Regions from separate parts of the Massilia forsythiae genome, predicted to be linked through region 3. Evidence: riboswitches for the same ligand, from Rfam matches in the RefSeq annotation. Region 3 holds a riboswitch; each other region holds the start of a gene.
What was found. Region 3 has a riboswitch for cobalamin ahead of HH212_RS09210 (energy-coupling factor ABC transporter permease). Riboswitches for the same ligand answer to the same signal wherever they lie in the genome.
Positions count from the first base shown of each region.

Region 1: it holds a riboswitch for cobalamin, as region 3 does, so the genes downstream of both, HH212_RS24400 (TonB-dependent receptor) here and HH212_RS09210 (energy-coupling factor ABC transporter permease) in region 3, are expected to answer to the same signal.
Region 2: it holds a riboswitch for cobalamin, as region 3 does, so the genes downstream of both, HH212_RS04735 (TonB-dependent receptor domain-containing protein) here and HH212_RS09210 (energy-coupling factor ABC transporter permease) in region 3, are expected to answer to the same signal.

Region 1 covers NZ_CP051685.1:5,818,355-5,825,063, reverse strand. Annotated here, with positions in the region: gene HH212_RS24405 (heavy metal translocating P-type ATPase) at 1-2,059, shown strand, start outside; gene HH212_RS24400 (TonB-dependent receptor) at 2,251-4,338, opposite strand; cobalamin riboswitch at 4,404-4,633, opposite strand; gene HH212_RS24395 (AI-2E family transporter) at 4,677-5,735, opposite strand; gene blaOXA (class D beta-lactamase) at 5,844-6,632, opposite strand; gene bla (subclass B3 metallo-beta-lactamase) at 6,659-6,709, opposite strand, start outside.
Region 2 covers NZ_CP051685.1:1,093,177-1,099,885, reverse strand. Annotated here, with positions in the region: gene HH212_RS04755 (cobyrinic acid a,c-diamide synthase CobB) at 1-83, opposite strand, end outside; gene cobO (cob(I)yrinic acid a,c-diamide adenosyltransferase) at 104-730, opposite strand; gene HH212_RS04745 (ABC transporter ATP-binding protein) at 723-1,502, opposite strand; gene HH212_RS04740 (FecCD family ABC transporter permease) at 1,514-2,572, opposite strand; gene HH212_RS04735 (TonB-dependent receptor domain-containing protein) at 2,598-4,514, opposite strand; cobalamin riboswitch at 4,587-4,868, opposite strand; gene HH212_RS04730 (histidine phosphatase family protein) at 4,953-5,555, opposite strand; gene HH212_RS04725 (adenosylcobinamide-GDP ribazoletransferase) at 5,580-6,365, opposite strand; gene cobT (nicotinate-nucleotide--dimethylbenzimidazole phosphoribosyltransferase) at 6,381-6,709, opposite strand, start outside.
Region 3 covers NZ_CP051685.1:2,129,569-2,136,277, forward strand. Annotated here, with positions in the region: gene uvrA (excinuclease ABC subunit UvrA) at 1-166, opposite strand, end outside; gene ssb (single-stranded DNA-binding protein) at 680-1,171, shown strand; gene HH212_RS09205 (DUF1428 domain-containing protein) at 1,238-1,597, opposite strand; cobalamin riboswitch at 1,838-2,048, shown strand; gene HH212_RS09210 (energy-coupling factor ABC transporter permease) at 2,170-2,850, shown strand; gene HH212_RS27810 (energy-coupling factor ABC transporter substrate-binding protein) at 2,847-3,329, shown strand; gene cbiQ (cobalt ECF transporter T component CbiQ) at 3,319-4,083, shown strand; gene HH212_RS09225 (energy-coupling factor ABC transporter ATP-binding protein) at 4,080-5,174, shown strand; gene cobM (precorrin-4 C(11)-methyltransferase) at 5,171-5,980, shown strand; gene HH212_RS09235 (sirohydrochlorin chelatase) at 6,085-6,709, shown strand, end outside.

The DNA.
Region 1 (6,709 bases), 2.5 Mb from region 3:
GCGCGGCCAGACCGTGCAGGCGATCCGCGCGCTGGAAGCGCTGCGGCCCGCCACCGCGCTGGTGCGGCGCGGCGGCCGCGACGTCACCGTGGCGCCGGACGCGCTGCGCAGCGGCGACGTGCTGGTGGTGGCGCCGGGCCAGCGCGTGGCGGCCGACGGCCGCGTGCTGGAAGGCGCCAGCCACCTGGACGAATCGCTGCTGACCGGCGAAAGCCTTCCGGTGGCCAAGGGGCCGGGCGCGCGCGTCACGGGCGGCGCGGTCAACGGCGAAGGCTTGCTGCTGGTCGAGGTGACGGCGGTCGGCGCGGACACGATGCTCAACCGGATCATCCGCATGGTCGAGGATGCGCAGGCCGTCAAGGCGCCGATCCAGCGCCTGGTCGACCGCGTCAGCGCGGTGTTCGTGCCGGCGGTGCTGCTGGTGTCGCTGGCCACGCTGTTCGGCTGGGGCCTGGCCACCGGCGACTGGCGCCAGGCGCTGCTGAACGCGGTGGCGGTGCAGGTGATCGCCTGCCCGTGCGCGCTCGGCCTGGCGACGCCGACCGGCATCATGGTCGGCACCGGCGCCGCCGCGCGCCACGGCATCCTGATCAAGGACGCGGAAGCGCTGGAAACCGCGCATGCGCTGCAGGCGGTGGTGTTCGACAAGACCGGCACCCTGACCGAGGGCCGGCCGCAGGTGGTGGCGCTGGAAGGCGACGATCCGCGCCGCGTCCTGGCCCTGGCGTGGGCGGTGCAGCAGGGCAGCACGCACCCGCTGGCGCGCGCCGTGAGCGAAGCGGCGCAGGCACGGCTGGGCAGCACGCAGGCATCCGCCATCGACGACGATGTGTACGCCAACACGGCGGCCGCCGCCGCGCGCGCGCCGGCGCCGTTGTCGACACCATTGCCGGCGCTGGACGCCATGGCGCTGCCCGGCCGCGGCGTGCAGGCGCGCGTGGACGGCGAGACGGTCTATCTCGGCAGCCGGCGCCTGATGCGCGAACTCGGCGTGGCGACCGGGCGGCTGGACGACGCGGCGCGCCGCCACGAAGCCGATGGCCGCACCGTGTCCTGGCTGGCCGCCGGCTTGCCCGGTGCATTGCAGGTGCGCGGCCTGCTCGCTTTCGGCGACCGCGTCAAGCCGACCAGCGCGGCGGCGGTGGCGCGCCTGCGGGCGCTGGGCATCGAGGTGGCCATGCTGAGCGGCGACAACCGCGGCGCTGCCGCCGCCGTGGCGCGGCAGCTCGGCATCGAGCGCTTCACGGCCGAGGTGCTGCCGGGCGACAAGGCGGACGCGGTGCGCGCCATGATGGCGGCCGGCAGCAAGGTGGCGATGGTCGGCGACGGCATCAACGACGCGCCGGCGCTGGCCGCGGCCGACGTCGGCATCGCCATGGCCGGCGGGTCCGACGTCGCCATGCACACGGCCGGCGTGACGCTGATGCGCGGCGATCCGCTGCTGGTGGCCGACGCCATCGACGTTTCGCGCCGCACCTACCGCAAGATCCGCCAGAACCTGGCCTGGGCCTTCGTCTACAACGTGGTCGGGATTCCGGTGGCGGCGCTCGGCCTGCTCAATCCGGTGCTGGCCGGTGCGGCGATGGCGCTCAGCTCGGTGAGCGTGGTGACCAATGCGCTGCTGCTGCGGCGCTGGCGCCCGGCAGATGCGGTGGCGGCGGCGCCGCTTGCGCAAGCGGAGCTGCCGGCACTGGCGCTGTTGCCGGCGGCAGTGCCGCAAACGATGGAGAATGTGGCGCAGCCTGCGCCATCGACCGACACGGCGCACTCTGCGCCATCAAGCAACGAGGCGCATCCGGCGCCCATTGTGAACGCGGCGCATCCGGCGCCGCAGCCAACAGGAGAACACACGATGTACCAACTGACCGTCGAAGACATGAGCTGCAAGCACTGCGTGGGCCGCGTCACCAAGGCCGTGCAGGAAGTCGACCAGGATGCCAGGGTCGAGATCGACCTGCCGACCAAGCAGGTCACCATCGACAGCGGCGCCGACCTGGGCCGGATCGCCGAGGCGATCGACGCGGCCGGCTACCCGGTGACGGCGCGCGCCGGCGGGTGATGACCCGATAGCGCATATACGTCGTCCCCGGCCTAGGCGGCCCCCTTGGCGGAGACCCATGCAGAGCCAACAGAACCCAGTGATCCCGGAACAGCCCCGGTACTTCAACGTAACAACTTCGGATACTCAGTATGGGTCCCCGCCTTCGCGGGGACGACGGTATCAATGGTGCTGGTCAAAAATGGTACTGGTCAGAACGTGGTCCGCAACGTCAACCGCAGCGTGCGCGGCTCCACCGGGTGGTAGTGGATATCGTCCACCCCGCCCGCCGGCTCGCCCGGCAGGCGCGACGCGTAGTAATAGTCGACGTCGCTCGCCTTGTGGTCGAACAGGTTGAACACGTCCGCTGTCAGCTGCCAGCGCCGATCGATGCGGTAGCCGGCGCGCAGGTAGGCGATGGCGGTGCTGGAGGAGCGCACGCTGTCGTCCTCGATCAGCGGGCGCGGGCCGAACCAGCGCAGCTGGAACGCGCCCGACCACGGGCCGGCATCGTTGACGGTGGCGCCGAACGAAGCCACCTTCTCGACCGCGCCCGGCACGTGGTCGCCGGCCGCGTCGACGCCGGTGTAGCGGGCGCGCGACCAGGCCAGGTCGAGGTCGAGCAGCAGCCAGCGGTTGGCCACGTAATGGTTGTTCCACTCGATGCCGGAGCGCTTGCTGGCGCGGCTCGGCGAGGTGTCGCCGGCGTCGCCCGAGAACACCAGTTCCGAGGCCGAGCGCAGTCCCCACAGCGCCATCGAGCTTTGCAGGCCGGGCACGATCTCGCTGCGCGCGCCGATCTCGGCGCCGCGCGTCTTCACCAGCGGCGTCACCGGGTCCACCGGTTCCAGCTCGCGCGCCGCTAGGTGCGCGGTGGTGCCGCGCGCGTCGTTGCTGTGGAAGCCTTCGCCGTAGTTGGCGAAGAACTCGGTCTTGTTCCACGGCCCGAACACCAGCGACAGCTTGGGCGAGGCGACGTGGTCGTCGGCCGTGCCGCTGTTTTCCAGGATCGAGCTGGCCACGTCGAAGCGGTAGCGGTCCCAGCGCACGCCGGCGATCGAGCGCAGCCAGGGCGTCCACTGGACCGTATTCTGGAACCAGGCCGCGGCGCTGGCTTCGGACACGCGCGATTCGGCCGTGGTGGACAGGATGCGCTGGCGTGCGCTCGCGTACAGGCCGAGCGGCGCGATGCGGTCGAAGCGGCCCTGCAGCCCGACCGCGTTGTTCATCGGCCGTCCCGCCAGCTGGCCGAACCAGGTGTGGGCGAGGTCGAAGCCGCCCATCTTGCGCCGCTCGGTCTGCAGGAACTGGTCGCCATTGACCGGGTCGTCGAGGAAGTAGGTAAAGTCGTTGTACAGCGCCAGGTCCGAGCGCACCGCGTAGGCATGCGCCTCGCTCAGCGTGTCCGCCGTGCGCCGGCGCCATTCGGCGCTCAGGCTGTAGCGCGCCGTGTGGCCGCCGTCGCTCGGGTCGACCGCGGCGAATTCGTCGAGCGCGCCGCCCTGCACCGCGCGCAGCGGGATCTGGCTGGTGGCGTGCCAGGCGCCCCGGTAGGCCATCGCGGTCAAGCTGAAGCGGTCGATGCCGATAGCGCCGGTCCAGCGCAGCAGCGCCGACGATTTATGGAAGGCTTCCGGCGTCCGCCAGGGGCCGTCGTTGTGCGCCAGCTCGACCGCATACAGCAGGTTGCCGGCGCCGAGCGCGCTCGAATCGGCCGCCACGGCGCGGCGGTAGCCGTCGGCGCCGACGGTGAGCGCGGCCAGGCCCCGGTCCAGCTTGTCGACCAGGCCCATGTGGGCGGCGCCGGCCGAGGCGAAGTCGCCCTCGTCGGCGTAGTACGGCCCCTTGCGGTAGTGGATCTTGCCGATCAGTTCCGGGATCAGGAAGTTCAGGTCGGTGTAGCCCTGGCCGTGCGCGTGGGTGCGCATGTTGACCGGCATGCTGTCGACGAAGGTGGCGAAGTCGGTGCCGTGGTCGAGGTTGAAGCCGCGCAGGAAGTACTGGTTGGCCTTGCCGTCGCCGCTGTGCTGGGTGACGATCACGCCCGGCACGAATTCCAGCACCTCGCCCGGCCGCAGCGCCGGCCGGCTGGCGATCAGCGCGGCCGTGACCGTGCCTTCGCTGGCGGCGTCCGCGGTGCCGACGCCGTTGTCGTAGTGGGCGCTGACGCGCACCGTCGCCGGGATCGGCTGCACCGGGTCTTGTTGTTGCGATGGGAGGGAATCGGGCGCGGTCTGCGCCTGTGCGTGCGCGACGGCGCACAGCGCCCCGGCCAGGCCGAGGATCAGGGATGGTTTCATTGATGGATACGTGAACCTGCAGTCTCACCCGCTTCCCCGCGGGTACGACTGAACAGCGCCTCATCTGAAGCGCCACCTGCCTGGCCGGTATCCGGGCTCGCAAGCCGGACCGTCCCACCTTCCCATGTCCATGGACACAGTGGTTGTTCGAGACGGCCTGTCGTCGGCGACGACGCTTGTTCACCGTTGCGGGGGCAGCACACCCTGGCCGGCCGCGCGCGGCGGCATGGCCATGTGTTTCCCGTTTAACTGCGCATGGAACCATGCGCGCTGCACCAGGCGCGGGCGATTATACGTGCATGGGATCGCTTTGCAAAACCGCTATCGCATCCCGCGCCTCACTCATCGTGGAATTCCTCCGCCGACGCGAACAGGTCCCACGCCGCGATGAACAGGGCCGCCACCACCGGCCCGATCACGAAGCCGTTCAGGCCGAACAGCTCCATGCCGCCGATGGTCGACAGCAGCACCACGTAGTCCGGCATCTTGGTGTCCTTGCCGACCAGCAGGGGGCGCAGCAGGTTGTCGACCAGTCCGATCACCAGCACGCCGAACACGACCAGGAAGACACCTTGCCAGATGGCGCCGGTGGCCAGGAAGTAGATGGCGACCGGTACCCACACGATGGCGGCGCCGACCGCCGGCAGCAGCGACAGGAAGGCCATCACCACGGCCCACAGCAGCGGCGCTTCCACGTGCAGGAACCAGAACGCCAGGCCGCCCAGCGCACCCTGCGCCGCCGCCACCAGCACGTTGCCCTTGACGGTGGCGCGGATCACGGTGGTGAAGTTGTCGAACAGGCGGCTCTTGTACTTGCGGCCCAGCGGCACCGCGTGGCGGATGCGGCGCGCCAGCGACTCGCCGTCGCGCAGCAGGAAGAACAGCAGGTACAGCATCACGGTCAGGCCGACCAGGAAGTCGAAGGTGTTCATGCCGAAGTTGAGCGCGTACTTGGCGCCGGTTTGGCTGATTTGGGTGGCGCCGGCAGTCAGCTTCTGCTGCAGCGAGGCCATGCTGGTCAGGCCAAAGCGCTCCAGCAAACCGACCATCCAGCTTGGCAGGGCGTGGAGGATGCGCTGGAAGTATTCGGCGAAGTTGATCTGGCCGGAGCCGACCCGGCTGTACACCGTGGCCGCCTCGTTGACCAGCGAGGCGGTGATCAGGCCGAGCGGGATCAGCACCGACACGATCACGGTCAGCAGCGTCAGCAGCGCGGCCCAGGTCGGCTTCTGCTTGGTCACGCCGAGGAAGCGGCGGTACAGCGATTCGAACAGGATCGCGAACACCATGCCCCAGAACACGGCGCCGAAGTAGGGCATCAGGATCCAGACGAAGCCGATGGTGACGATGGTGAGAAGGAGCAGGAAGCATTTCTGCTGGAGGGTCAACTGGGTCATAGGAAGTCGATCATGTCATTTTGGTAATGGTTATGGAACACATGATAGTCCACCCGCCGCGTTTTTCCCGTTCGCCGGCCCACATAGCGGCGCACTTCGCGCCGTACTTTACGGCGACAGCAGGCCGAGCGCCTGCAAGGCCGCCCGGCCCAGCAGTACGCGCTTGGCGCCGGTGGCGTCGTCTGGAATGTCCAGGTTCAAGGCGAAGGTATGGGCCTTGCCGTCCTTGACCACCCAGCCGACCCACCAGCCGATGTCGGCGTCCGCATCGGGCCGTACGCCCCAGCCGGTCTTGGCGTACAGCTCGGCGCCGCCTTCCTGGCGCAGGATGGCGCGCACGGCCGCCATCGCCGGTTGCGGCAGCGGCAGGCGGTCCTGCACCAGCTTGTCCAGGAAGCGGGTCTGTTCCAGCGCGCTGATCGTCAACGGTCCCTCCAGCCAGAAGGTATCGACCACCGTGCCCGGGTCCATGTTGCCGTAGTCGAGCCGGCGCAGCCCCTCGCGCATGCGCGCCAGGCCGATGCGCCGCGCCAGGCCCTGGTACACCGGCACGTTGGAGACGCGGATGGCGTCGCGCAGCGACATGTCGTGCGCCCATTCCGGGCGGCGGGTCGGCTTGCCGCCGTAGGGCAGCACTTCGTCGACGCTGGCCACCGCACCCGTGGCGAGGCCGATCAGGCTGTTGGCAATCTTGAAGGTCGATGCCGGGATGTAGCGCGTCTCGGCGCGGCGGCGGTCGTGCACCGTGTACGTGTCGGCGGCCAGGTCGTGCACGATGAAGGTGGCATGCACGTGCTGGTCGCCGAACAGGCGTTCCAGTCGCGCATCTTCCTTCCATTCGGCGCCGTGCGCCAGCGCGCAGGCGCACAGCAGGGCACCTGCCAGCCATCGTTTCATCGTCGTCTGTTTCATCGTCGCTTGTGTCATCGCCGGCTTCCTCCTTCAGTGATCGATCGGTGCGCCGCGGCCGCCTC
Region 2 (6,709 bases), 1.0 Mb from region 3:
AGCGCGGCGGTGACGGTGGTCTTGCCCTGGCCGGAGGCCACTGCCGCCACCAGCACCATGCGCGCGCCTTGCTTGTCCCTCATCGTCTCCATGCTCACCTCCATCACCATTCGGTCCCTGCCTGCGCCGCGATGCCGGCGGCGAACGCGTGCTTGACGACTTTCATCTCGGTGACGGTGTCGGCCACCGCCACCAGTTCGGGCGGCGCCGCACGCCCGGTCACGACCACGTGCTGCATGATCGGGCGGTCGAGCAGGTCGGCGATGACCGCGTGCACGTCCAGGTAATGGTATTTCAGGGCGATGTTCAATTCGTCCAGCACCACCAGGCCGATGGCCGGGTCCTGCAGGAAGCGGCGCGCCTGTTCCCAGGCCAGCGCCGCCTTGGCGGCGTCGCGCTCGCGGTTCTGGGTCTCCCAGGTATAGCCTTCGCCCATCACGTGGAAGCTGACCTCGTCCGGGAAGCGGCGCAGGAAGGCTTCCTCCCCGGTCTTGATCGCGCCCTTGATGAACTGGACCACGCCGACCTTCATGCCGTGGCCGAGCGCGCGCGCGGCCATGCCGAAGGCGCTCGAACTCTTGCCCTTGCCGTTGCCGGTGTTGACGATGAGGATGCCAACCTGCTTGTCGGCGGCGGCGATGCGGGCGTCGATCATCGCCTTCTTGCGCGCCATGCGCTCGCGGTGGCGCTCGTTGAGGGCAGCGGTCTGTTCGGGAGTCAAGTCATGCATGGGGCGGTTCCAGTGGAATGAAGATGCGGCGGCCGCCGTGTTCGATCATCTCGATCGGATGGCCGAGGTAGTCGCCCAGCAGCGCCGGCCGCATGGCGTCGTCGACGGCGCCGGCATGCCAGGCGCCGTCGCCTTTTAAAAGCAAAGCATGGGTCGAGATGCCGTACGCCAGGGTCAGGTCGTGGCCGATCATGACCACGGTCTTGCCCTGCTGCCGGCACAGGCGCGCCAGCAGGCCGGTGATCCGCACCTGGTGCGCCAGGTCGAGTGCGTTGGCGGGTTCATCGAGCAGCAGCAGCGGCGTGTCCTGGGCCAGCAGGGCGGCGATGGCGACGCGCTGGCGCTCGCCGCCGGACAGGGTGCGCACGTCGCGCGCCGCCAGGTGTCCGGCGTCCAGCGCGGCCAGCGCCTGTAGCGCCGCCTGGTGGTCGTCGCCGCCTTCCCAGTAGCGCTCGGCGTGGTACGGGTGGCGTGCCGACAGCACGGTCTCGATGACGCTGTAGGCGAAGGCGTCGTGGCGCGCTTGCGCCAGGTAGGCGCGGCGGCGCGCCAGCGCTTCCAGCGGCCAGTCGCGCAAGGGGCGGCCGTCGATCTCGACGCTGCCGCCCTCCGGCGCGCGCAGGCCGGCCAGCGTGCGCATCAGCGTGCTCTTGCCGGCGCCGTTGCGGCCGATGATGCTCCAGCATTCGCCGGCACCGACGCGCCAGTCCAGGCCGCACACCAGGGTGCGTTCGCCGGCGCCGAGCGTCAACTGGCGCGTGCTGAGGGTCATGGCGTTGCCGGTCATTTGCGCAGGCGATGCAGCTGGTACAGGAACACCGGCGCGCCGATGATGGCCGTGATCGCGCCCACCGGCAGCTGGGTAGGCGCGATCACGGTGCGCGCCAGCGTGTCGCACAGCACCAGGAAGCCGCCGCCGGCCAGCACCGCCGCCGGCACCAGCACGCGGTGGTCGGGGCCGAAGGCGAAGCGGCAGGCGTGCGGCACGATCAGGCCGACGAAGCCGATCGAACCGGCATTCGTCACCGCGCTGGCGGTGAGCAGGCCGGACACCAGGAACAGCCCCTTGCGCAGCGCGCCGACGCCCACTCCCAGCGTGACCGCGGCTTCCGCATGCAGGGCCAGCATGTTCATGGCGCGCGCGCCGCGCACGGCGTAGGCGAGGGCGCCGCCCAGCACGATCCAGGGTAGGGCGCGCAGCGGCGCACCGGCCAGGTCGCCGATCATCCAGAACACCATGCTGCGCAGCGAACCTTCGGGGGCGATGGACAGCATCAGCGTCACCAGGGCCATGCAGGCCGAGGACAGGATCACGCCGGTCAGCAGCAGGGTCGAGGCGCCGCCTTCGGCCACCGTGCCGGCACGCATGTCGCGCCGCGCCAGCCCATACAGCAGCATCGACACCGCGATGGCGCCGGCCAGCGCGGCGCCGTCGACGGTGGCGGCGGCGCACATCAGCAGCAGCGCGAACAGGGCGCCGACCGAGGCGCCGGCCGAAATACCCAATATGTACGGGTCGGCCAGCGGATTGCGCAGCAGCGCCTGCATCATGACACCGGCCAGCGCCAGCGAGCCGCCGGTGACGAAGGCGGTCAGCGCGCGTCCCAGGCGCAGCGCCAGCAGCGAGGCCGCCAGCGAGTCCGGCGTCCCGTGCAGCAGCTGGGCCAGCGCCGCCGGCAATTCCGCCGGCGCCAGCGCCACCGAACCGATCATGCCGGACGCCAGCAGGATGGCGAGCGCCGCCAGCAGCAATGCGCCGACGATCAAGGCGGCGCGCCGCGGCTGCGACGGACGGGCCGGGAGCGGTCGCTGGTCGTGCAGCGGGGGCGGGGCGGGATGCATGCGCTGGACTCGGACGGTGGGCGGATCAGCGGATGCCGTAGCGGATCGCCGCGAACCAGGTGCGGCCGGCGGTGCCGTAGTTGCGCGCCAGTTCGTAGCGCTTGTCCGCCGCATTTTCCAGGCGCAGCAGCAGCGACCATTCGGGTGCCAGGTTCCAGGTGCCGTAGAGGTTCAGCAAGCCGTAGCCGCCCAGGCGGTTATTGTTGGCGGCATCGTCGAAGCGGCGGCCGGAGGCTTGCAGCTCGACGCCGCTGTCCACCTGGCCGGCAGTGTAGTTGGCGCTGACGGCGGCGTGGCGCTTGCTGCGGCGCGCCAGCTGCTTGTTCGTGGTCTCGTCGCGCGGATCCTGCAGGTCTGCGCTGGCGCGCAGGTCGATGCCGGCCAGGCGCGTGGCGGCCGACAGCGTCAAGCCTTCCAGCAGGGCGTGGTTGACGTTGTAGGCGCAGCTGCCGGCACGCCCGGGGCACGGGTTGGCGGTGACGATCATGTCGGTCAGGCGGTTGCGATAGTAATTGGCGCCCAGTTCGACGTCGGCGATGTCGTAGCGCAGGCCGGCTTCGGCGTTGCGGCCGCGTTCCGGCCGGTTGGTCGGCAAGCCGTAGCCAGGGTAGTACAGCTCGTTGAAAGTCGGCGCGCGGAAGCTGGTGCCGACGCTGGCGGTGGCGCGCAGGCCCTTGCTGAACTGGTAGCCGTAGCCCGCCGCGCCGGTGGTCTTGCCGCCGTACTCCGCATGGTCGCGGCGTGCGCTGACATCGAACAGGTGGCTGCCGCGCTTCATGTCGTACGAGGCCGCCACCGAATTGGTGATGCGGGTCTTGTTGAGCGGGCTCGGGGCGGCGCCGCCGCCGGTGACGGACAGGACTTCTTCCTTGCGGTGGCCGAACAGCACTTGCAAGGTGTCGGGACCGAGGTCGATCGTGTTCTGCCAGGTGAGTTCGTCCTGGCGCGTGTCGATGCGGCTGGTACCGGAGAGCGCGGTGCTGGTGTAGCTGGCCAGCTTGTCCTCGGCGCGCGCCGCCTGCACGCTGCTGCGCCAGTTGGGCAGGAAGCGATCGTTCAGGAACACGGCGTAGCTGTCCAGGTCCTGGGTATTGCGCGTGTCGAAGCTGGACGCGCTGCTGTCATACTGGGCGCGCAGGCGGCTTTTCAGGAACTGGGCGCCGGCTTCGTGGCCGGGCGCCAGCTGCACGGTGACGCGGCCGTTGGCATTGTTGCGGCTGTAGCCGTCGTCGTCCGGGTTGTAGCCGAAGGCGCCGGAACGGGTGGCCGAAAAGCCGTCCGCTTCCTCGTGGGCGACGCCGAGCGCATAGCTGACCGCGTGTTCGCCGCCGCTCGTGCCAGTGACGGCGGCCTGGGTTTGGTTGGTGCCGTAGGTGCCGCCGCCGATGCTGGCGCTGAGCGCCGGCGCGCCTTGGCCGCGCTTGGTGAAGATCTGCACCACGCCGCCGATGGCGTCGGCGCCGTACAGGGAGCTCAATGGACCGTACACGACTTCGATGCGCTCCACCGCCGACAGCGGAATCGCGTTCCAGGCCGCCACGCCGCTGGTCGAGGAACCAATGCGCACGCCGTCGATCAGCACCACCACCTGATTGGCGTTGGCGCCACGCAGGTAGACGCTGGTACTGGTGCCGGCGCCGCCGTTGCGCACGATCTCGATGCCGCGCTGGCGGCGCAGCACATCCGCGACCGAGCCGGCGCCGGAACGGGCGATCTCTTCGCCGGTGACGACGGTGGTGTCGGCGATCAGCTGGTCGGCGCGCTGCGGCGTGCGGGTGGCGGTGACGACCACGGTGTCGGGCAGGGCGTCGGCGGCGCCGGCATGCTGTGCGCCGAAGGCGGCGGCGAGGGCCAGCGCGAGCGCGAGCGGACGGGAAAGCGGGCGTGCAGGCGGCTGCGCGAACGAAGGCGCGGCCGGCCGGCCTGGAAGGATGTGCGTCATGGCGATGTTCTACGTGATTGGGCAACCGGCCGACGTCCCCGTGGGCCGGATTGAACGGAAGCGCATCCGCGGGCACGCCTCCACCTTTTGGCCGGTATCCGGGCTGGCAAGTATGGCCGTCCGGCCTTCCCATGCGAACGCACAGTGGCATAGAAGACGGTTGCCGCGCTCGAAGCGAGGCGGCACTTGCTTACCGTTGCGGGGGCAGCACACGTTGGCTCTGGCGGCATGTCCGGGCAATCGCGCCGTGCGCTGTCGATGATTGCCGGGATGCCGGGTGTTGGCAGAGTCCGTGTTTCCCGTTTAACTGCGTCCGTGGACACGGACGCGAGCACCAAAACGGCGTCATTATACGGCGGATCGGCGCGCCGACGGCGGTTTATCCGGCCTGCACGGCGAGCGATGGCGGGGCGCACGGCCTTGCCTCGGGCGCCGGCTTCAGCAGTCCAGCGCGACGATTTCGCCGTAGCCGATGCGGTGCGGCGTGGCGGCGGCCTGCAGCGCGGCCTGTTCGAGCGGCAGGCCGGTCGCCAGCGCCGCCAGCAGGCGGATCGTGCCGGCGTGGCAGAGCAGCAGCGCCTGCGCCTGCCCGGCCGGTTCGCCGCATGGGCCGTCGCCGCCCGTGCCGCCCGGTGCGCCGCTATATGACGATGTGCGCAGGTCGCCGACGAAGGCGGCGACCCGTGCGGCGACGTCGAGCACGTTCTCGGCGCCGCCGGGCCGGTAGTGCAGCAGGTCGGCCGCCCAGGCATCGACCTCGACGCGCGCGATGCCGGACCAGGGACGCAGTTCCCAGGCGCCGAAATCCATTTCGGCCAGGCGCGCGTCGAGCCGTAGGGCGCACGGCTGCAGGCGCCGCGCCAGCAGGGAGCAGCGCTGCAGCGGGCTGGCATAGACCGGCAGCGCGCCGGGCAGGCCGGCGCCGGCCAGGGCCGCATGCACGCGCGCCAGTTCCGCCTCGGCCACGGGCACGTCGCTGGCGCCGTAGCAATGGCCGGGGGCGATCGCGGGCTGCGGATGGCGCACGCACAGCAGCTTCATCGTGTCGACTTCATGGCGCCGGCGTCAGGAAGCCGTCCAGGCGCCATGGCCCAGCGTGGCCAGCACGGCCACGTAGGCCAGTGCTTCCGCCACCTGCTGGACCGCGCCCAGGCAATCGCCGGTATAGCCGCCGAGCCGGCGCACGAAGATGCGGCCGAGCCAGAACGCGGCCAGCAGGCAGGCCAGCACGGCGCCCAGCACGGCGGCCGGCGTAACCCAGCCGAAGGCCAGCAGCACGGCGGCGGGCAGCAAGGCGCCGAGGGTAGCGATGGCGAATTCCACATGCGTCATCCGGTGCGCCAGCGGCTTGGCCTTGCCCTCGCCGCGCACGTACGCCAGCCGCCAGATCAGCGCCGTGGCCGCCAGGCGCGACAACGGATGCGCCAGCAACAACGCGGCGACGGCGTCGCGCGGCGGCAGCATGGACAGGGCCGACAGCTTGGTGGCCAGCATGCAGGCGATGCCGATCGCACCGTAGGCGCCGACGCGCGAATCCTTCATGATCTCCAGCACCCGCTCGCGCGTCATGCCGCCGCCGAGGCCATCGCAGGTGTCGGCGAAGCCGTCTTCGTGGAAGGCGCCGGTACTATAGATCGACGCCGCGGTCGACAGCACCGCCGCCACCGGCGCCGGCAACACCAGCGCCGCCAGCGCGTACACGGCGGCGGCGATGGCCGCCACCACGCAGCCCACCAGCGGAAAATAGCGCGAGGCATGCTGCAGCCAGCTCGCCTCGAAGCCGACCCAGCCTGGGATCGGCAGCCGGGTGAAGAACTGCAGCGCGATGAAGAACAGGCGGACTTGCTGCATGCGCTCGTCCTGGTCTTATGCGGATTTGCCGCTGACGCTGGCCGAGGCGAAGGTCGCCATCTGCTCCAGGAAGTTGGCGGCGGCATGCAGCAGCGGCAGGGCGAGCGCGGCGCCGGTGCCTTCGCCCAGGCGCAGGCCGAGCTGCAGCAGCGGCGCCGCGCCGAGGGCGTCCAGCATGCGGCGGTGGCCGGCTTCGTCCGAGCAATGCGCGAACACGCAGTAGTCGAGGATGGCTGGCGCCATGCGCGCCGCCACCAGAACGGCGCTGGTGACGATGAAGCCGTCGATCAGCAAGACCTTGCGGCGGCGCGCCGCTTCCAGCATGGCGCCGGTCATCATCGCGA
Region 3 (6,709 bases):
ACTCGACGTAGCGGCGCTGGCCCTCGGCGTACAGGGTGTCGAAGGCGAGCGAGGACTTGCCGGAACCCGACAGGCCGGTAATGACGATCAGCTTGTTGCGCGGCAGGTCGAGATTGATGTTCTTGAGGTTGTGCGTGCGAGCGCCGCGGATACGGATTTCTTCCATTAGCTAGTTTTGCAGCCTTTCCATGGTAAGGGCGCCTGCGGCCGGCACACGAGATCGTCGCGCCGAGCGGGCCAATCAAGGGAGAACCCGTCACTATAGCGGGTTTCGATTACGTACGTATTCGGCCCCGGCGCGACGGCGCGCGCGCGTTAACGGCTTGAAATGCCTCTTTGGCAAGGCACTCAACAACGGGCAAACCGGGGTCTTCCGTATGTGGTCTGCATCGCGCCCAATTCAATGACAGACTCACCAAAAACCGAAAATTTTTTTTCCTTGCCTACTTCACAAAGACCCCAAGAATATTGACGCCCATCTCTTCCATTCGAGGCACTTTGCCCCCACTTCCGATGTCTGAGCGGGTGTCGTAAAAACCCCGTCGCCGCGCATGCGAAAAACGCATCGAAACGTTGCTTCGAACTACCCGGCAACGCATAATAGCGGATCAATTTTTAAACAACTTCCTTGGCACTTAGACACCACGCAGAGTCAGGGAACCAGCATAGGAGTTTCACCATGGCATCAGTCAACAAGGTCATCATCGTCGGCAACCTCGGCCGCGACCCGGAAATCCGTTACATGCCGAGCGGCGACGCCATCGCCAACATCGCCGTCGCGACCTCGTACAAGTCGAAGGACCGCAATAGCGGCGAGCAGAAAGAGCTGACCGAGTGGCACCGCATTTCCTTCTTCGGCCGCATGGCCGAGATCGTCGGCCAGTACCTCAAGAAGGGCTCGTCGGTCTACGTCGAAGGTCGCCTGCAGACCCGCAAGTACACCGACAAGGACGGCGTCGAGCGTTACTCGACCGACATCGTCGCGGAAAACATGCAGATGCTGGGTGGCCGCCAGGGCATGGGCGGCGGCGAGAGCTACGGCGGCGACGAGGGCTACGACGCCCCACCGAGCCGTCCGGCACCGCGCCAGGCGCCGCCGGCACCGGCCGCACGTCCGCAGCCGAAGCCGGCCGCGAACTTCTCGGATATGGATGACGATATTCCGTTCTGAAAAATAAACCAAGCAATGCGTAACGCCCTCCAGATTTCTGATCTGGAGGGCGTTTTCTCGTCTGCGCTACAAATCCACCACCATCTCGAACCCGCCGTAGATCATGCGCTTGCCATCGAACGGCGTGTTTTCCGGTTTCATGAATTCGGCCATGCGCGGATCCTGCATCACCTTGGCGTTGACCTCGTCGCGCCTGGCGCGCGATGCATGGACGATCCAGGAAAACACCACCACTTCGCCTTCTTCCAGCAGCACGCTCTGCGGAAACGAGGTCCACTGGCCGGGCTTGACGTCGTCGGCGACGCATTCGCGGAACTCGAGCGCGCCGAGTTCGCGCCAGATGGCGCCGCACTGTCGGGACATCTCCTTGTACACCTCCAGCTTGGACTGTTGGACCGGCACCACGAAACCATCGACATACGCCATGATCGTTCTCCTGTGGGTTGGTATTGCATGGACCTCATCGGCAACGGAAAAATCCCGCTGCGATCCGTGGTATTGACCGGATCGTCTTCCGAGCATACTGCGGACGCGACCGTTCGGGGTGGCCGCGAACGGTAAATGTCCGGTCAAGCTGGCCTGACGACCAGCCGGGAGCGCCGCCGGGCATGTCGGCATGCGCACGACAGCGCCGCGCGCCAGGTCTGGCACGCGATCACCGCTCAGTGTAATATCCTCCCTTTGGGTGCGCTCCTTCCCGACCGGGACGGGCGTTAAACGGGAAACCGGTGAAACCGTGCGTAGCGCACGGCCATTCCGGTGCAGCCCCCGCTGCTGTAAGCCTGACGACCCTGCCGATGACCACTGCGCACTGCGCGGGAAGGGGCAGGGAAGGATGACGGCGAGCCAGAATACCGGCCCAGACATTGCCAGCATCATTCCCCGGGGTGACGGGAAGCCGCTGTCGACCGGCTTTCTGCACGCAGTTTCTGCCGCCCCGTCGACCGTCTTCGCCTCCGCCATGGTGCTCTTATCGACCATTCGACGGGAGGTTTCGAATGCACATCATGGAAGGTTTCCTGCCGCCGGCGCACGCGCTGGGCTGGGCCGCTGCCGCCGTTCCCTTCGTCGCCTGGGGCCTGCGCAGCATCGGGCGCGGCCTGCAGGCGCATCCCGAGCGGCGCATGCTGCTGGGCGTGGCCGCGGCGTTCGCCTTCTTGCTGTCGGCGCTGAAGCTGCCGTCCGTCACCGGCAGCTGCTCGCATCCCACCGGCGTCGGCCTGGGCGCGCTGCTGTTCGGGCCCGCGGCGATGGTGCCGGTCGGCTTCGTCGTGCTGCTGTTCCAGGCGCTGCTGCTGGCGCACGGCGGCCTGACCACGCTCGGCGCCAACGTATTTTCGATGGCCATCGTCGGCCCCTTCGTTTCCTATGGCGTGTTCCGCGCGGTCGGTGCGCTGGGATTGCCGCGCAGCATCGCCGTGTTCCTGGCCGCCTGCCTGGGCGACCTGGCGACCTACGTCACCACTTCGCTGCAGCTGGCCTGGGCCTTTCCGGACGCGGCCGGGGGTGTGCCGGCTTCGTTCGTCAAGTTCGCCGGCATCTTCGCGCTGACCCAAGTGCCGATCGCCATCAGCGAAGGGTTGCTCACCGTGCTGGTGACGAACGCGATGGCGCGCTTCAATGCCGACGAGCTGCGCGCGCTGCCGCTGATGGCCTACGGCCGCCGGGAGCGCGCATGAAGGTCCGCAACTGGCTGATCCTGGCGGCGGTGGTGCTGCTGACCGTGCTGCCGCTGTGGTTGGCGAGCGCGCCGCCGGCGCAGCCGGGGGCGGACGCGCCGGCGCTGTTCGGCGGTTCCGACGACCGCGCGCAAAAGGCGATCGGCAGCATCGCGCCCGGCTACAAACCGTGGTTTGCGCCGCTGATCGAACCGGCCAGCAGCGAGATCGCCTCGCTGCTGTTCGCGCTGCAGGCCGCCATCGGCGCCGGCGTGATCGGCTACTGGCTGGGCGGCGCGGTGACGCGCGAGCGCGCCAAACGCGCGGCCGCCTCCCCGGCGCCGCGCCCCATCGACGCCGTTGCTGCGGATACCCGCGAGTCGGCCGCCGGGTCGCCGACTCGCGGATCGCCGGCCGCCGAGTCTCCGGCCGCCGGGTCGCCGGCCGCTGCAGGTCCGGCATCGAGCGCCACCACCGCGCAGGAGCACCGTGCGGGTTGAGTCGGCCGCCTACGCCTGCCGCTGGCGCGGCGTGGCGCCGTCGGCCAAGGCGCTGTTCGCGCTGGCCGGAGTGGTGTCCGCCTGGATCGCGCGCAGCCCGGCGGTGCTGGCGGCGCTCGCCGCGCTGCTGGTGCTGGCCGCCGTCGCGGGCGCGCGCGTGCCGCTGCGTACCTATCTCGCCGTGGCGCTGCCGCCGCTCGGCTTCCTGCTGCTGTCCTGCCTGACGATGCTGGTGACTCCGGGCGTCGCCGCGCCGGGCGTCGCCACGCCGGGCGCGGACGGCGGCTGGCACTGGACCGCCGCGCTGCTGCCGGTCGTCACGCGCACCGCGCTGCGCGCGCTGGCGGTGCTGGCCGCGCTGCTCGGCCTGGTGCTGAGCACGCCGCTGCCGGACTTGATCGGCCTGCTGCGCCGCTTGCGCACGCCGGAACTGCTGCTGGACTTGATGGTGCTGTGCTACCGCATGCTGTTCGTGTTCCGCCAGGCCTGGGACGAAGGCGTCACCGCGCAGCGCGCGCGCCTGGGCTACCGCAGCTGGCGCCATGCGTGGCGTTCGATGGGTTTGTTGATTGGCCAGATGGCGGTGCAGGTGTGGCAGCGCACGGCGGCGCTGCAGACGGCGGCCGAGGCGCGCGCGTTGCAAGGTTCGCTGCGCTTCCTGCCGGCCGTGTTCCCGCAGGCGCCGCGCCAGAACGCGTACGCCGTCCTGGCCGGTTCCGTGTTGCTGGCGCTGGCGGTGGGAGACCGGCTGTGAGCGCGCCCGCCATGAACACGCCCGGCGCCAACCGGTCCGCGTCGAGCGTGCCGGCGTCGAGCGTACCCACTTCGAGCGCGTCCGCTGCCTTGGCGGCGGTCCCGGCCCTGCTGGAACTGCAGGCGGTCGAGCACGTGTTCGCCGACGGCAGCGCCGGCCTGCGCGGCTGCAGCCTGGCGCTCGGACGCGGACGCCGCCACGCGCTGCTCGGCCCCAACGGCGCCGGTAAAACCACCGTGCTGCAGCACCTGAACGGCCTGCTGCGTCCCACCGGCGGGCGCATGCTGTGGAACGGTCGCCCCTACGAATACGGGCGCGCCGGATTGACCGACCTGCGCCGCCGCGTCGGCCTGGTGTTCCAGAATCCGGAGCGCCAGCTGTTCTCGGCGCAGGTCGAGGAAGACGTCTCGTTCGGGCCACTGAACCTGGGCCTGGACGAGACCACCGTGCGTGCGCGCGTGGCGGCGGCGCTGGACGCGGTCGGCCTGGCCGGATTCGGCGCGCGCGCGGTGCACCACCTCAGCTTCGGCCAGAAGAAGCGCGTCTGCATCGCCGGCGTGCTGGCGATGCAGCCGGAAGTGCTGCTGCTGGACGAGCCGATGGCCGGGCTGGACGCGCCGATGCAGCGCGAGCTGACCGCGCTGCTCGACGGCCTGGCGGCGCGCGGCGTGACGGTGCTGCTGTCCACCCACGACGTCGATTTCGCCTACGCCTGGGCCGACGACATCCACCTGATGGCGGCCGGACGCTGCATCGCCTCCGGCGCGGCGCACGATGTCGTGCTGCAGGCGGATGCCTTGCAGGCCGCCGGCCAGCGCCAGCCGGCCGCGCTGGCGCTGCACGCGGCGCTGGCGGCGCGCGGCGTGCTGGCGGACGGGCCGGCGCCGCGCAGCGTGGATGCGTTACTGGAAGCGCTGCATGCACTGCCGGCGGCATCACCGGCGCAGCCCCTGGCGTGTCCAGAGCCAGCAGCGCAGCGGCACGCGCCGGCGCCGCAGACGCAAGAACAAACGCAAAATCAGCCGCAACAGGGGCAGCCGCAGGACCGGCAAGGCCACGCGCATCATCGATCAGGAGAAACGCCCGCATGACATCCGCATCCACTCCCGCCACCGGCGGTCCCGGCAAGATCTGGTTCGTCGGCGCCGGCCCGGGCGACCCGGAACTCATCACCGTCAAGGGCCAGAAGCTGCTGGCGCAAGCGGGTGCGGTGCTGTTCGCCGGTTCGCTGGTCGACCGCGCCGCCACGCTGTACGCGCCGCCCGGCGCCGTCATCCGCGATTCGAAGGACATGACGCTGGAAGAGATGACTGCCTGGCTGATCGAGCAGGCGCAGGCGCACGCGGTGGTGGTGCGCCTGCAGACCGGCGACCCGGCCTTGTATGGCGCGCTGATCGAGATGGCGCGCCCGCTGGTCGCGGCCGGCATCGAATGGGCCGTGGTGCCGGGCGTGTCGTCGGCGATGGCGTCGATGGCCGCCGCCGGCGAATCGATGACGCTGCCGGAAGTGACGCAAACGGTCATCTTGACGCGCGTGGAGGGGCGCACGCCGATGCCGGAAGGCGAAGACCTGGCCAGCCTGGCGGCGCACCGCAGCACCATCTGCATCTTCCTGTCGATCACGCTGCTGTACAAGGTCGAGGCGGCGCTGCGCGCGGCCGGCTGGCCCGAGGATGCGCCGATGCTGGTGGTGCACAAGGCCAGCTGGCCGGGCGAGGAGAAGATCATCCGCGGCACGCTGGCCGACATCAAGGCGCGCTGCCGCGAGTCCGGCGTGGCCAGCCAGGCGATGATCGTCGCCAGCCCCACCCTGGGCGCGCTGCACTGGGAGACGCTGGTGCGCTCCAAGCTGTACGACCCCACTTTCACCCACCGTTTCAGAAAGGCGAGCGCATGACGCACATCGTCACCACCGCGGCTCTCAACGAGCAACAGGCCATCAACGAGCAGCCGACCAACCAGCAGGCCTTCACCACGCCGGCCCCCGTCAGCGAGGCCATCATGCTGCGGTCGGCGCCGGTGCAGGGCGGCGACACCGTCCTCATCGTCGGCCACGGCTCGCGCGAGGATTCCGGCAACCAGGAAATCCGCGCATTCGTCGACCAGTGGCGCGTACGCCAGCCGGGTTGGCGCATCGAGCTGTGCTTCATCGAGTTCGCGCCGCCGGAAATGAACGCCGCCCTGCTGGCCGCGGCGCGCTCGTCGCGCCGGGTGCTGGTGGTGCCGCTGATCCTGAACGCGGCTGGCCACGTCAAGATGGAGATCCCGGAAGCGGTGGAAGACGCGCGCCGCGCCTGCCCGCATACCGAGATCCTGCTGGCGCCGCACCTGACCGCCTGCGACCCGATCCTCGCCATCCTGAAACGCCGCTTGCGCAAAGCCATGAATGCGCTCGACATGCCGGATCCGACCACCACCGGCGTGGTGCTGCTCGGGCGCGGCTCGTCCGACCGCGGTGCCAACGGCGAGATGGCGAAGATGGCGCGCTGGCTGCTGGAAGAGGGCGACCATGAACTGGTCGATCTCGCCTTTACCGGCATCACCTGGCCGCGCCTGGAAAAAGTGGTGCAGCGCCACACGCTGCTCGGCATGCGCCAGGTCGTGGTGCTGCCGTACTACCTGTACA